DNA from 2 places in the Citrobacter koseri ATCC BAA-895 genome. Region 2 is predicted to be linked to the other one. Evidence: predicted binding sites of a transcription regulator. Region 2 holds the regulator's gene; the other holds the start of a gene.

Region 1 (8,251 bases), 2.1 Mb from region 2:
GAAGCATGCCCGCAAAAACGTGGCGTATGTACTCGTGTATATACTACCACCCCTAAAAAACCGAACTCCGCGCTGCGTAAAGTATGCCGTGTTCGTCTGACTAACGGTTTTGAAGTGACTTCCTACATCGGTGGTGAAGGTCACAACCTGCAGGAGCACTCCGTGATCCTGATCCGTGGCGGTCGTGTAAAAGACCTCCCGGGTGTTCGTTACCACACCGTACGTGGTGCGCTTGACTGCTCCGGCGTTAAAGACCGTAAGCAAGCTCGCTCCAAGTATGGCGTGAAGCGTCCTAAGGCTTAATGGTTCTCCGTTAAGTAAGGCCAAACGTTTTAACTTAAATGTCAAACTAAACTCGTAGAGTTTTGGACAATCCTGAATTAACAACGGAGTATTTCCATGCCACGTCGTCGCGTCATTGGTCAGCGTAAAATTCTTCCGGATCCGAAGTTCGGATCAGAACTGCTGGCTAAATTTGTAAATATCCTGATGGTAGATGGTAAAAAATCTACTGCCGAAACTATCGTATACAGCGCGCTGGAGACCCTGGCTCAGCGTTCTGGTAAATCTGAACTGGAAGCTTTCGAAGTAGCTCTCGAAAACGTGCGCCCGACTGTCGAAGTTAAGTCTCGCCGCGTTGGTGGTTCTACTTATCAGGTACCAGTTGAAGTCCGTCCGGTTCGTCGTAATGCTCTGGCAATGCGTTGGATCGTTGAAGCTGCTCGTAAACGCGGTGATAAATCCATGGCTCTGCGCCTGGCGAACGAACTCACTGATGCTGCAGACAACAAAGGTACTGCAGTTAAGAAACGTGAAGACGTTCACCGTATGGCAGAAGCCAACAAGGCGTTCGCACACTACCGTTGGTAATCCCTTCGGAATTTTAGTCACCAGGCGGGCGCTTCCAGCAAGCAGCCCGCTTTGGGCTACTTAAATTGAACGCCTAGAAGATAAAACGAGGAATCAAATGGCTCGTACAACACCCATCGCACGCTACCGTAACATCGGTATCAGTGCGCACATCGACGCCGGTAAAACCACTACTACCGAACGTATTCTGTTCTACACCGGTGTAAACCATAAAATCGGTGAAGTTCATGACGGCGCAGCTACCATGGACTGGATGGAGCAGGAGCAGGAGCGTGGTATTACCATCACCTCCGCAGCGACTACTGCATTCTGGTCTGGTATGGCTAAGCAGTATGAACCGCATCGCGTAAACATCATCGACACCCCGGGGCACGTTGACTTCACTATCGAAGTAGAACGTTCCATGCGTGTTCTTGATGGTGCAGTAATGGTTTACTGCGCAGTTGGTGGTGTTCAGCCGCAGTCTGAAACCGTATGGCGTCAGGCAAACAAATATAAAGTTCCGCGCATTGCGTTCGTTAACAAAATGGACCGTATGGGTGCGAACTTCCTGAAAGTTGTTGGTCAGATCAAAAGCCGTCTGGGCGCGAACCCTGTTCCGCTGCAACTGGCGATTGGCGCTGAAGAAGCGTTCACCGGTGTTGTTGACCTGGTGAAAATGAAAGCCATCAACTGGAACGAAGCAGATGCAGGCGTTACCTTCACTTACGAAGATATCCCGGCTGACATGCAGGAACTGGCTGAAGAATGGCACCAGAACCTGATCGAGTCCGCTGCGGAAGCTTCTGAAGAGCTGATGGAAAAATACCTGGGTGGCGAAGAACTGACTGAAGAAGAGATCAAAAAAGCTCTGCGTCAGCGTGTTCTGAGCAACGAAATCATCCTGGTAACCTGTGGTTCTGCATTTAAGAACAAAGGTGTTCAGGCGATGCTGGATGCGGTAATTGATTACCTGCCATCCCCGGTTGACGTACCTGCGATCAACGGTATCCTGGACGACGGTAAAGATACTCCGGCTGAGCGTCATGCTAGCGATGATGAGCCTTTCTCTGCACTGGCATTCAAAATTGCTACCGACCCGTTCGTGGGTAACCTGACCTTCTTCCGTGTGTACTCTGGTGTGGTTAACTCTGGTGATACCGTACTGAACTCCGTGAAATCTGCACGTGAGCGTTTCGGTCGTATCGTTCAGATGCACGCTAACAAACGTGAAGAGATCAAAGAAGTTCGCGCGGGCGACATCGCTGCTGCTATCGGTCTGAAAGACGTAACTACGGGTGACACCCTGTGTGACCCGGACGCGCCGATCATTCTGGAACGTATGGAATTCCCTGAGCCGGTAATCTCCATCGCAGTAGAACCGAAAACCAAAGCTGACCAGGAAAAAATGGGTCTGGCTCTGGGCCGTCTGGCTAAAGAAGACCCGTCTTTCCGCGTATGGACTGACGAAGAATCTAACCAGACCATTATCGCCGGTATGGGTGAGCTGCACCTCGACATCATCGTTGACCGTATGAAGCGTGAATTCAACGTTGAAGCGAACGTCGGTAAACCTCAGGTTGCTTACCGCGAAGCGATTCGCTCGAAAGTTACCGATATCGAAGGTAAACACGCCAAGCAGTCTGGTGGTCGCGGTCAGTACGGTCATGTTGTTATCGACATGTACCCGCTGGAGCCGGGTTCCAACCCGAAAGGCTACGAGTTCATCAACGACATCAAGGGTGGTGTAATCCCTGGCGAATACATCCCGGCCGTTGATAAAGGTATCCAGGAGCAGCTGAAAGCAGGCCCGCTGGCTGGCTATCCGGTTGTTGACATCGGTATCCGTCTGCACTTCGGTTCTTACCATGACGTTGACTCCTCTGAACTGGCGTTTAAACTGGCTGCGTCTATTGCCTTTAAAGAAGGCTTTAAGAAAGCGAAACCTGTTCTGCTTGAGCCGATCATGAAGGTTGAGGTAGAAACGCCGGAAGAGAACACCGGTGACGTAATTGGTGACTTGAGCCGTCGTCGCGGTATGCTGCGCGGTCAGGAATCCGAAGTTACTGGCGTTAAGATCCACGCTGAAGTACCGCTGTCTGAAATGTTCGGATATGCAACTCAGCTGCGTTCTCTGACCAAAGGTCGCGCATCATACACTATGGAATTCCTGAAGTATGATGATGCACCGAGCAACGTTGCTCAGGCCGTTATTGAAGCCCGTGGTAAATAATCCACAGGATTAAAACCTAAGTCCCGTGCTCTCTCCTGAAGGGGAGAGCACTATAGTAAGGAATATAGCCGTGTCTAAAGAAAAATTTGAACGTACAAAACCGCACGTTAACGTCGGCACCATCGGCCACGTTGACCATGGTAAAACTACTCTGACTGCTGCAATCACTACCGTACTGGCTAAAACCTACGGCGGTGCTGCTCGTGCATTCGACCAGATCGATAACGCGCCGGAAGAAAAAGCTCGTGGTATCACCATCAACACTTCTCACGTTGAATACGACACCCCGACTCGCCACTACGCGCACGTAGACTGCCCGGGCCACGCCGACTATGTTAAAAACATGATCACCGGTGCTGCGCAGATGGACGGCGCGATCCTGGTTGTTGCTGCGACTGACGGCCCGATGCCGCAGACCCGTGAGCACATCCTGCTGGGTCGTCAGGTAGGCGTTCCGTACATCATCGTGTTCCTGAACAAATGCGACATGGTTGATGACGAAGAGCTGCTGGAACTGGTTGAGATGGAAGTGCGTGAACTGCTGTCTCAGTACGATTTCCCGGGCGACGACACGCCGATCGTTCGTGGTTCTGCTCTGAAAGCGCTGGAAGGCGAAGCTGAGTGGGAAGCGAAAATCATCGAACTGGCTGGCTACCTGGATTCTTACATCCCGGAACCAGAGCGTGCGATTGACAAGCCGTTCCTGCTGCCGATCGAAGACGTATTCTCCATCTCCGGTCGTGGTACCGTTGTTACCGGTCGTGTAGAGCGCGGTATCATCAAAGTGGGCGAAGAAGTTGAAATCGTTGGTATCAAAGAGACTGCGAAGTCTACCTGTACTGGCGTTGAAATGTTCCGCAAACTGCTGGACGAAGGCCGTGCTGGTGAGAACGTAGGTGTTCTGCTGCGTGGTATCAAACGTGAAGAAATCGAACGTGGTCAGGTACTGGCTAAGCCGGGTTCCATCAAGCCGCACACCAAGTTCGAATCTGAAGTGTACATTCTGTCCAAAGATGAAGGCGGCCGTCATACTCCGTTCTTCAAAGGCTACCGTCCGCAGTTCTACTTCCGTACAACTGACGTGACTGGCACCATCGAACTGCCGGAAGGCGTAGAGATGGTAATGCCGGGCGACAACATCAAAATGGTTGTTACCCTGATCCACCCGATCGCGATGGACGACGGTCTGCGTTTCGCAATCCGTGAAGGCGGCCGTACCGTTGGCGCGGGCGTTGTTGCTAAAGTAATGAGCTAATTATTTAATAATTAGTTCTGCACTTAAAAAGGGCGCTTCGGCGCCCTTTTTGCTGTCTGTCATATCTACCTGCTATATAAAGAGTGTCATATTTAGTCGCATTTTTTATTCCTCTCCCTGCACACAAACGTATTTGTGCTATTGTAATCATAACTATTCTCATTTACACTTTGCGCAGAAATTGAACGGGAGCGATCATGTACGTTTGTTTGTGTAATGGTGTAAGTGATAAAAAAATTCGTCAGGCTGTTCGTCAGTTTCACCCTCAATCTTTCCAACAATTACGTAAGTTTATTCCTGTTGGAAATCAATGCGGTAAGTGCGTCCGGGCGGCGCGTGAAGTGATGCAGGATGAGTTAATGCAAATGCCGGAGTTTAAAGAAATCGCCTGAGTCACATTCTTTTTTTTGACATCCTTGTAGCCCCATCTACGCTCTAAGAGTGGAAGCGGAGGGACTATAAAATGAAAGGTGATGTTAAAATCATAAATTATCTCAATAAACTATTGGGAAATGAGCTTGTCGCAATCAATCAGTACTTTCTCCATGCCCGTATGTTTAAAAACTGGGGGCTCACTCGTCTGAATGACGTCGAATACCATGAATCCATCGATGAAATGAAACACGCTGATAAATATATCGAGCGTATTTTATTTCTTGAGGGTATCCCAAACTTGCAGGATCTTGGCAAGCTGGGCATTGGTGAAGATGTCGAAGAGATGTTGCAGTCAGATCTCCGTCTGGAACTGGAAGGAGCGAAGGATCTACGTGAAGCCATAGCCTACGCCGACAGCGTTCATGATTACGTTAGCCGGGACATGATGATTGAGATCCTGACAGATGAAGAAGGGCATATCGACTGGCTTGAGACGGAGCTGGATCTGATTGCAAAAATTGGTCTACAGAATTACCTGCAATCGCAGATTAAAGTGGACGATTAACTCCCCGACAGCAGTGTTTTCCAGCCAATGATAAAACCCGCAGCCGCCAGAAATGGCCCGAACGGCAGCGGGTTTTTTAATGCCCCTTTCCCGTTTATTACGTACATCGCCATCACGTTAATGCTGGCAATAAGCGCGGCCAGAAAGACCAGCAGGGGTAATGACTCCCAACGATGCCAGGCGCCAAGCGCGGCAAGAAATTTGATATCGCCGTACCCGAGCCCTTCTTTGCGATACAGCAGTCGATATCCCCAATAGAGAAGGGCGAACCCGCCGTAACCCGCAATGGCGCCCCAAAGCGCATCTGGCAAATGGTCAGGTAAACAGCACAGGTAATAAAGCAGGCCGCTCCAGAGCAGGGGACAGGTAAGCCGATCGGGCAAGAGTCCTGTTCGCGCGTCATATATCCCGGATAGCGCAGATAATAAGAGGTAGATAATCAGGAAGGGGAGGTCGGGTTGCATCATGTCATCCTCATTAAACGTTGCGCTCACCATCCGTGAAACTCATTTTCCATGCAACGGAGGAATGATGACGTTGCGCAGTGTATTCCGAAGAAAATGCGCAAAACAAAAACGGCACAATGCATGTGCGAAGTTGCTCGCATTACAGACGAAATGATTAATATCTACGCGGCACTTGCGTCAGGCTGAGATTTGCGTATAATGCGCGGGCTTGTCTTAGTTGACGGCAGGTTCGATCTGAACCTTAGGTAGCCGATTTGGTTATCTAACAATGCTCCCAATCGGGGAGCTACGTAAGAACGGTTACACTCTCCCATCAATCGTAATGGGCACGAGGAGTAATCATTTTCGTTTATAAAATAATTGGAGCTCTGGTCTCATGCAGAACCAAAGAATCCGTATCCGCCTGAAAGCGTTTGATCATCGTCTGATCGATCAATCAACCGCGGAAATCGTCGAGACTGCTAAGCGCACTGGTGCGCAAGTCCGTGGTCCGATCCCGCTGCCGACCCGCAAAGAGCGCTTTACCGTTCTGATCTCCCCGCACGTTAACAAAGACGCGCGCGATCAGTACGAAATTCGCACTCACAAGCGTCTGGTTGACATCGTTGAGCCAACCGAGAAAACCGTTGATGCTCTGATGCGTCTGGACCTGGCTGCCGGTGTAGACGTGCAGATCAGCCTGGGTTAATCAGGTCATCGAGCGATTGAGAGGTTGAAACAATGATTGGTTTAGTCGGTAAAAAAGTGGGTATGACCCGCATCTTCACTGAAGATGGCGTCTCTATCCCAGTAACCGTAATCGAAGTTGAAGCAAACCGCGTTACTCAGGTTAAAGATCTGGCTAACGATGGCTACCGCGCTGTTCAGGTTACCACTGGTGCTAAAAAAGCTAACCGTGTAACCAAGCCGGAAGCTGGCCACTTTGCTAAAGCTGGCGTAGAAGCTGGCCGCGGCCTGTGGGAGTTCCGTCTGGCAGAGGGTGAAGAATACACCGTTGGTCAGAGCATTAGCGTTGAACTGTTTGCTGACGTTAAAAAAGTTGACGTAACTGGCACCTCTAAAGGTAAAGGTTTCGCAGGTACCGTTAAGCGCTGGAACTTCCGTACCCAGGACGCTACTCACGGTAACTCCTTGTCTCACCGCGTTCCGGGTTCTATCGGTCAGAACCAGACTCCGGGCAAAGTGTTCAAAGGCAAGAAAATGGCAGGTCAGCTGGGTAACGAACGTGTAACCGTTCAGAGCCTGGACGTAGTACGTGTTGACGCTGAGCGCAACCTGCTGCTGGTTAAAGGTGGTGTTCCGGGTGCAACCGGTTGCGACCTGATCGTTAAACCAGCTGTGAAGGCGTAAGGGGATAGCAATGGAATTAGTATTGAAAGACGCGCAGAGCGCGCTGACTGTTTCCGAAACTACCTTCGGTCGTGATTTCAACGAAGCGCTGGTTCACCAGGTTGTTGTTGCTTATGCAGCTGGTGCTCGTCAGGGCACTCGTGCTCAGAAGACTCGTGCTGAAGTAACTGGTTCCGGTAAAAAACCGTGGCGCCAGAAAGGTACCGGCCGTGCGCGTTCTGGTTCTATCAAGAGCCCGATCTGGCGTTCTGGTGGCGTGACCTTCGCTGCACGTCCGCAGGACCACAGTCAAAAAGTTAACAAGAAGATGTACCGCGGCGCGCTGAAAAGCATTCTGTCCGAACTGGTACGTCAGGATCGTCTGATCGTTGTCGAGAAGTTCTCTGTAGAAGCGCCTAAAACTAAGCTGCTGGCTCAGAAACTGAAAGACATGGCTCTGGAAGATGTGCTGATCATCACCGGTGAGCTGGACGAGAACCTGTTCCTGGCTGCGCGCAACCTGCACAAGGTTGACGTACGCGATGCAACTGGTATCGACCCGGTTAGCCTGATCGCCTTCGACAAAGTCGTAATGACTGCTGATGCTGTTAAGCAAGTTGAGGAGATGCTGGCATGATTCGTGAAGAACGTCTGCTGAAGGTGCTGCGCGCACCGCACGTTTCTGAAAAAGCGTCTACTGCGATGGAAAAAACCAACACCATCGTTCTCAAAGTTGCTAAAGACGCGACCAAAGCAGAAATCAAAGCTGCTGTGCAGAAACTGTTTGAAGTCGAAGTCGAAGTCGTTAACACCCTGGTTGTTAAAGGGAAAGTTAAACGTCACGGACAGCGTATCGGTCGTCGTAGCGACTGGAAAAAAGCTTACGTCACCCTGAAAGAAGGCCAGAATCTGGACTTCGTTGGCGGCGCTGAGTAAGTCGGAGGAGTAATACAATGGCAGTTGTTAAATGTAAACCGACATCTCCGGGTCGTCGCCACGTAGTTAAAGTGGTTAACCCTGAGCTGCACAAGGGCAAACCTTTTGCTCCGTTGCTGGAAAAAAACAGCAAATCCGGTGGTCGTAACAACAATGGCCGTATCACCACTCGTCATATCGGTGGTGGCCACAAGCAGGCATACCGTATTGTTGACTTCAAACGCAACAAAGATGGTATTCCG
Region 2 (8,251 bases):
CCGTCGGTTCTTCTATTGCGATGACGCTGTGGGCCTTCCTCGGTCTGGAATCTGCCTGTGCCAACGCCGAAGTGGTGGAAAACCCGGAGCGTAACGTACCGATTGCGGTATTAGGCGGTACGCTGGGCGCGGCGGTGATTTACATCATCTCCACCAACGTGATTGCCGGGATCGTACCAAACATGGATCTGGCCAACTCCACCGCGCCGTTCGGTCTGGCGTTCGCACAGATGTTTACCCCGGAAGTCGGTAAAGTGATCATGGCGTTGATGGTGATGTCCTGCTGCGGTTCGCTGCTGGGCTGGCAGTTCACTATCGCCCAGGTCTTCAAATCCTCGGCGGATGAAGGATATTTCCCGAAAATCTTCTCTCGCGTAACGAAAGTGGATGCGCCGGTTCAGGGGATGCTGACCATCGTGATTATCCAGAGCGGATTATCGCTGATGACCATCAGCCCATCGCTGAACAGCCAGTTCAACGTGTTGGTTAACCTGGCGGTGGTAACAAACATTATCCCGTACATTCTGTCGATGGCCGCGCTGGTGATCATTCAGAAAGTGGCAAATGTTCCGTCGTCAAAAGCCAAAACGGCGAACTTCGTGGCATTCATCGGCGCGCTGTACAGCTTCTATGCGCTGTATTCCTCCGGTGAAGAAGCGATGCTGTACGGCTCCATCGTGACCTTCCTCGGCTGGACGCTGTATGGACTGGTATCGCCGCGCTTTGAGCTGAAAAACAAACACGGTTAAAAAAAAGCCCGGTGGCGCTAACGCTTACCGGGCCTACGATCGTTGTTGTAGCCGGGCAAACGCAGTACCGCCCGGCACACAAACCGCACTTACGCGTTTTTCAGCACTTCGCTGACAATCTCAACCGCTTCTTTTTCGATCTGCTTGCGGTGTTCCTCGCCGAGGAAGCTTTCGCAATAAATCTTATAAGCGTCTTCCGTGCCAGAAGGCCGCGCGGCAAACCAGCCGTTGTCGGTCATCACTTTCAGGCCGCCAATCGACGCGCCGTTACCCGGCGCCGCCGTCAGACGCGCGGTGATCGGATCGCCCGCCAGCGTGCTGGCGCTCACCATTTCTGGAGAGAGCTTAGACAATGCGGCTTTCTGCGCAGACGTTGCGCTTGCCTGCAAACGGTTATAGCTCGGCGCGCCGAAGCGGGCCGCCAGCTCGTTGTAGTGCTCCTGCGGGTTCTTCCCGGTGACGGCCGTGATTTCCGCCGCCAGCAGGCACATGATGATGCCGTCTTTATCGGTAGACCACGGCGTGCCGTCGAAACGCAGGAAAGACGCCCCGGCGCTCTCTTCGCCGCCGAAGCCGAAGCTGCCGTCGAACAGACCGTCGACGAACCATTTAAAGCCGACCGGCACTTCCACCAGTTTACGGCCCAAATCGTTCACCACGCGATCGATCATCGCAGAGGAAACCAGCGTTTTACCGACCGCCACCTCTTTGCCCCACTGCGGGCGGTGCTGGAACAGATAGTTGATCGCTACCGCCAGATAGTGGTTCGGGTTCATCAGCCCTGCCGGAGTCACGATGCCGTGGCGGTCATAGTCCGGGTCGTTGGCGAACGCCAGATCGAACTTATCACGCAGCGCCAGCAGACCCGCCATCGCGCACTCGGAGGAACAGTCCATACGGATTGCGCCGTCTTTGTCGAGATGCATAAAGCGGAACGTCTGATCAACGTGATCGTTAACGATAGTCAGGTTCAGGTTGTAGTGCTTAGCAATACGCTTCCAGTATTCGATACCGGAACCGCCCAGCGGATCGACGCCCAGCGTCAGGCCCGCTTTCTGAATCGCCGCCATATCGACGATATCCGCCAGCCCTTCAACGAACGGCTGCACCAGATCCTGCTCTTTAACATGGCCTGAGGCCATCGCCGCATCCAGAGAGATACGCTTCACGCCCTTCAGGCCGTCAGCCAGCAGCGCGTTGGCCCTGTCTTCCACCACTTTGGTGACGTTGGTATCCGCCGGGCCGCCGTTTGGCGGGTTGTACTTAATTCCGCCGTCTTCCGGTGGGTTGTGAGATGGCGTGATCACGATGCCATCAGCCAGCGGGCCGCCTTTTTTATTGTGAACCAGGATAGCGTTGGAAACGGCAGGCGTTGGCGTGAAGCCATTGTTTTCCTGCACGATGACATCAACACCGTTCGCCGCCAGCACTTCCAGTACAGAGATAAATGCCGGTTCAGACAGCGCGTGGGTATCTTTGCCCACATAACAAGGACCAGTGATACCGTTTTTTGCACGCTCTTCCGCAATCGCCTGGGCGATCGCCAGGATGTGCGGCTCGTTAAAACTATGACGACCTGCGCTACCGCGATGCCCGGACGTACCGAACTTCACGGCGTGCTCTGCATTCCCTGCTTCGGGTTTCAGTACATAGTACTGTGCCGTCAGTTGGGCGACGTTAATCAAATCACTCTGTTGCGCAGGTTGACCTGCACGGTTGTGGATTGCCATTGCCTGGTCCTTTTAATGCAAGGATTAAATTGTTCCGCAAACCTTCTCAATCAATTCCGCCGGGAATTGCATTGACTGCATGATGTGTTCAACCATGCTGCATTTACGGCCGGTGTTGGTGTTGGTAATCACCCAATACGGCGTGCCGGGCACATGTTTCGGTTTAGTTTGATTACCATTTTTCAGCAGCGTGTGTTCATCAGCCGCAAAATAGACGCGCGTACGGCCATGCAACGACTCCGTCGCTTCGGCAAACGCGCGATTATCCAGTGAGTAGAGTGTAGACAGCACCAGCATGAAGCGGTTTACCGCTTTCTTCTGCTCCGCGTACTCGTCGGAAAGCAGCAGTTCACGCATGGCGCGGACTTTATCTTTTACGGGGTTGACGGGCTTCGCTTCCACGATAGCAGGTTGCGCGATGCGAACCTCTTTCGCCGCCGGAGTGACAGGCTGTGATACGGCGGAAAACTTCAACATGCGCCGTAAAATGTCGGATGCGCTCTCGCCAATATGCTTGGTGTGGCTGGCAATATAGCTATAGAGTTCATCATCAACTTCAATCGTTTTCATCTTAATCCAGTGCGGTGTCTTATCTGAATACAAGTCGTTGGGATTACCTGCACGTAGTGTAAAGGCAAATTCCAACAGCGGATAGCGTCAAACCTGGCTGACGGAAAAACTCGGAGTAAACCGTAGTTGTTGCAGCCCTGTGGCAGAATAGTCAACATAATACCCTAACCCGACAGAGCGAAAAAAAGAACTTTGCCATGAAATTGAATATCCGAGCGCAAACTGCACAAAACCTGCACAATAATTCTCCCATCGTCCTCGTTCACGGTTTGTTTGGCAGCCTGGACAACCTCGGCGTGCTGGCGCGCGACCTGGTGACCGATCACGATATCATTCAGGTTGATATGCGCAACCACGGTCTCTCCCCTCGCGATCCGGTGATGGACTACCCGGCAATGGCGCAAGACTTACTGGATACCATTGATGCCGAAGGCATTGAGAAAGCCACCTTTATCGGCCACTCCATGGGCGGTAAAGCGGTAATGGCGCTCACCGCGCTGGCGCCGGAGCGTATTGACCAGTTGGTCGCGATCGACATCGCGCCGGTCGATTACCACGTTCGCCGCCACGATGAAATCTTCGCCGCCATCAATGCCGTCACCGACGCGGGCGCCGAAACCCGTCAACAGGCCGCCACCGTTATGCGTCAACATCTGCAAGAAGAAGGCGTCATCCAGTTTCTGCTGAAATCGTTTATCGACGGCGAATGGCGCTTTAACGTACCGGTGTTGTGGGAACAGTATCCACATATTGTGGGCTGGGAGACCATTCCAGCCTGGGATCGCCCGGTGTTGTTTATCCCCGGCGGCAACTCGCCTTATGTGACCGAAGCATATCGTCACGATCTGCTGGCGCAGTTCCCTCAGGCGCGGGCGCACGTCATCGCCGGAGCGGGCCACTGGGTTCACGCGGAAAAACCCGATGCGGTGCTGCGCGCCATTCGTCGCTATCTGGCAGATAAGGCCAACTGATTAAAAACTCAGCGTCCGCGCGCGATTACGTCCGCGGGCGTTGGCGTGTCTGCCTTGCTGATGTATGATGGCGCGCTATCCATCCGGGCAGACGCCTGGCTGATTGTTTCCCCGAAGTCACCAAAATCATGGCCAAAGAACAAACGGACCGTACGACATTAGATCTGTTCGCACACGAGCGTCGCCCGGGACGACCCAAAACCAATCCGCTTTCGCGTGATGAACAGCTGCGCATTAATAAGCGTAACCAGCTAAAACGCGACAAAGTACGTGGCCTTAAGCGTGTCGAACTGAAACTCAACGCTGAGGCTGTCGATGCGCTGAACGAGCTGGCCGAATCCCGCAATATGAGCCGTAGCGAACTCATCGAAGAGATGCTGATGACTCAACTGGCAGCGCTGCGCGGCCAGGGCGTAGTCTGAAAAACTGCTCAATATCATAAATCATGTAGCACAGAGTGCAGTCCCGCGTGATTGCTGTTTCCGCATGCCTGACTGTTCTGCTATGATTGCCCTTATCTGCGGGCAATACGCCACCACCATTTCAATAAGTTTCAAGAGGTTATTTTACTCATGGCAATCACTGGCATCTTTTTCGGCAGCGACACCGGTAATACCGAAAATATCGCAAAAATGATTCAAAAACAGCTTGGTAAAGACGTTGCCGATGTGCATGACATTGCGAAAAGCAGCAAAGAGGACCTGGAAGGGTACGACATCCTGCTGCTGGGCATCCCGACCTGGTACTACGGTGAAGCGCAATGTGACTGGGATGACTTCTTCCCGACTCTCGAAGAGATTGATTTTAACGGTAAACTGGTGGCGCTGTTCGGCTGCGGCGACCAGGAAGATTACGCAGAATATTTCTGCGACGCGTTAGGCACCATCCGCGACATCATTGAGCCGCGCGGCGCGACCATCGTCGGTCACTGGCCAACGGCGGGCTACCATTTTGAAGCGTCCAAAGGTCTGGCTGACGACGATCACTTTGTTGGTCTGGCTATCGACGAAGACCGTCAGCCTGAACTGACCGCAGATCGCGTTGAAAAATGGGTTAAACAGATTTCCGGCGAACTGCACCTCGACGAAATCATTAACGCCTGATTTTGTGCGGCGCAGAAAAGCATCTGCGTCGCATCAATAGATAAAACCAATTAAAATAATTGCTACAAATTTGTAACTTTCTTGCCTGACCCTGTACAATGTCCGGGTGTTATTCTGGTATTGCACAGTGTGTTTGTTGGCGATACCTCGTTTTTATTAACAATATTTGCCGGAGGCTTGCAGTTTTCATTTAGGCGTGGCAGTTCTATAATGAAACGCATGATCTCAAGTGCAATTTCTGTCACTTCTTTGTTTGAAGTGAATCGTTTAGCAACAGGACAGATTCCGCATGACTGACAACAATACCGCATTAAAGAAGGCTGGCCTGAAAGTAACGCTTCCTCGTTTAAAAATTCTGGAAGTTCTTCAGGAACCGGATAACCATCACGTCAGTGCGGAAGATTTATATAAACGTCTGATCGACATGGGTGAAGAGATTGGGCTGGCGACCGTGTACCGTGTGCTGAACCAGTTTGATGACGCCGGTATCGTAACCCGCCACAATTTTGAAGGCGGTAAATCCGTTTTTGAGCTGACCCAACAGCATCATCACGATCACCTTATTTGCCTCGATTGTGGCAAAGTGATCGAATTCAGTGATGATTCTATCGAAGCGCGCCAGCGTGAGATTGCGGCTAAGCATGGCATTCGTTTGACGAACCACAGCCTCTATCTCTACGGCCACTGCGCTGAAGGCGATTGCCGGGAAGACGAGCACGCGCACGACGCGAAGTAATGTGAACCCTCCTAAAAAGCCAACCGACCGGTTGGCTTTTTTTATGCCTCCGACCCGGTAGCGGCCTTAAAAAACGCAAACGGGCGGAGAGAACTCTCCGCCCGCCATTAACCCGCCCTGCTTTTATTTGGCGCTATTTTTGCTGCGAATTTCCTGCCAGATTTTGTCGCAATCGGCGGTCACCGCCTGATCGTTCCCCGTACGCGTAGCCTGAATGCACTGCTGGTAATCCAGTATGCGCACGCTCTCTTCTGTAGCAAACTGCTTGTGCTGGTCATCTTTCTTCAGCACGTTCAGTACACTCTGACAGGCCTCAATTTTCTCTGGCGAACCTTGCGCCGTATTGATGCAGGCGCTATATGCCTCTTTTAACTGACTGTCTTCTTTCGGCGCGGTTGGCTGCGCGCAGGCCACCAGTCCCGATGCCATCATGGCGATGAGTAACAGTTTTTTCATATCAGTGTCCTCAACGTTGCGGCAGACAAATCGCCTGCCGCAACGAGCATCAGAAAATAGTGAACGGAGCGATAACCATGAACTTCACGTCACGTTCATCCTGGAAGATGTTGCCGTAACCGCCGCCCCAGCTTGGGATGTTGGAGTGGTTGTCATATTCCGTGAAGTGCAGTTTAAACATGGTGCCTTTGGCACGGCCTTCCTGTAGGGTGTAGACCGCATCAAGGCTGTAAGAAGACTCTTCAATGGTACGGTTTTTGTCATAGTACGCATCCGGGGTAATCTGCCAGGTTGATGGCTTCGCGTCCCAGGCGTAAACGTATGACGCCCCCACTGCCCAGCCCGGCAGGTTCCAGTTTTTCAGATCGTACATCGCACCGAAGAAGACGGCTTTTTCGCCGTTGGCGTTAAAGTCTGAGCGGTTATCCCACCAGATATCCAGACGACCGTTTGAGGATGCGTAAGTTGGCGTCATACGTTGCAGGAAGTAACCTTGTTGACCGTCCGCCTTAACCCAGGTCCCTTCCAGGCGCAAATCGACGACTTCGGCCACTTTGTAACCGAAAGTCAGCGCCTGCAACCAGGCGGTGCCGTCATAAATATCGTTTACGCTGCGATCATCAACTTTGTCGCGCGCACCATAGAACTGATAGCTGGTGGTGAACGGGTTGCCGCCCAAATCAAATTTGTAGCTGGCTTTAGCAAAATACTGGTCGACATACCCTTCTGACTGACCAAATGCCGCTTCCAGCACGAGGTCATTTTTGAAATCGTATTTAGCACCGATAGAATGGAGGTAATCCACTTTGGTCTTTTTATCGGCCTGATAGAATTTATCAACATCGGTGTGCCACGGCGCTTTATATTGGTTGGCCCACATATAGGAGAAACTCAGCGCGCCCGCATCACCGTAGTCAAAATTCGCTCCGGCTTCCGCACCCTGATAAGTACCCGGCATAAAGCTCCAGTGCGGCGCTAACAGCGTCTGACCGGTCGGCTGGATATACCCCGCACGCGCCCAGGTTGGCCCGTACTTAAATTTTGCCGCGGCTTTATAAAGGCTGATCCCGCTCTTATCGCCAGAATAATCTTCATCGTAACCTTTATTCTTTTTCGAGAAGGCGATTTCGTTGGGGTGTCCGCTGTCGCCGTTTTCCGCCATTTCTATCGCGGTAAATGCCGCGATATCCAGACCGAACATATCAGCCGCATAACCAGACTGGAAATCCAGATTGGCGTTCCAGGTCGCGTGTGAAAGGTTGGTTTTATATTTGTCATCGTCGGTGACATCTTTACGGTCACGCTCACGCTGCCAGTAATAGATGCCGCCTGTTAACGTGGAATCGTCAATAAAGCCTTCGGCCTGAGCCTGTGGAACGACGACCAAACCTGACATTGCTGTGATACCGGCGATAGCCAGCGCCAGCGTACTACGTTTGCCACTAAACGTACGCATGTGTTAATCCTCTTTGACGTATAAAATGCTGCCGAACAAAAGCGGACAGCGAAAAATAAAAATGTAAAAGTAGCGTTGAGAAAAACCTCGCAGACTACAGTGAATAGACTATTTTTCGCGACGCGAATTATCAATCTCTTTCTGTAACGAGAATGTAAGAGTATGAGCAACCGCACATATTTCATTGCTTTCTGTTACATTTTCATCAGGCGCTAAAAAAGATGAACAAAAGTTAAAATTGTCTTGTTTTCCATGCACATGAAATCGGTTTCACATGAAATGATATTCATTCCATAAATTCACTATGCCAAAACTATTTTGTTGCGAAATTATTTTCCCGACGGCATTAATTCGCTCTGCAAACAGAGAGCGGGATGACAAAATGGAAAGGATAAAAAAACGCCGCAAAATGCGGCGTTGGAAGGTGATGCGATGTGGTGGCTTTACTCGCCCGCTTTAGCCCACGTATCGCGCAGACCT

The links. Region 2 encodes Fur, which represses iron uptake genes when iron is present. Its sites were predicted from a motif close to ATAATAATGAGAACNACTATCAA; they were not measured.
Region 1: bfd (bacterioferritin-associated ferredoxin) is a predicted target of Fur. The motif match lies at 4,478-4,500, and genes of this name have one in related genera.

Annotation. Positions count from the first base shown of each region.
Region 1 covers NC_009792.1:4,349,508-4,357,758, reverse strand. The annotation lists gene rpsL (30S ribosomal protein S12) at 1-303, shown strand, start outside; gene rpsG (30S ribosomal protein S7) at 400-870, shown strand; gene fusA (elongation factor G) at 968-3,082, shown strand; gene tuf (elongation factor Tu) at 3,153-4,337, shown strand; gene bfd (bacterioferritin-associated ferredoxin) at 4,535-4,729, shown strand; gene bfr (bacterioferritin) at 4,801-5,277, shown strand; gene CKO_RS20225 (prepilin peptidase) at 5,274-5,741, opposite strand; gene rpsJ (30S ribosomal protein S10) at 6,121-6,432, shown strand; gene rplC (50S ribosomal protein L3) at 6,465-7,094, shown strand; gene rplD (50S ribosomal protein L4) at 7,105-7,710, shown strand; gene rplW (50S ribosomal protein L23) at 7,707-8,009, shown strand; gene rplB (50S ribosomal protein L2) at 8,027-8,251, shown strand, end outside.
Region 2 covers NC_009792.1:2,288,707-2,296,957, forward strand. The annotation lists gene potE (putrescine-ornithine antiporter) at 1-749, shown strand, start outside; gene pgm (phosphoglucomutase (alpha-D-glucose-1,6-bisphosphate-dependent)) at 839-2,479, opposite strand; gene seqA (replication initiation negative regulator SeqA) at 2,504-3,049, opposite strand; gene ybfF (esterase) at 3,247-4,020, shown strand; gene ybfE (LexA regulated protein) at 4,149-4,442, shown strand; gene fldA (flavodoxin FldA) at 4,593-5,123, shown strand; gene fur (ferric iron uptake transcriptional regulator) at 5,413-5,859, shown strand; gene chiQ (ChiQ/YbfN family lipoprotein) at 5,983-6,315, opposite strand; gene chiP (chitoporin ChiP) at 6,365-7,771, opposite strand; gene glnS (glutamine--tRNA ligase) at 8,215-8,251, opposite strand, start outside.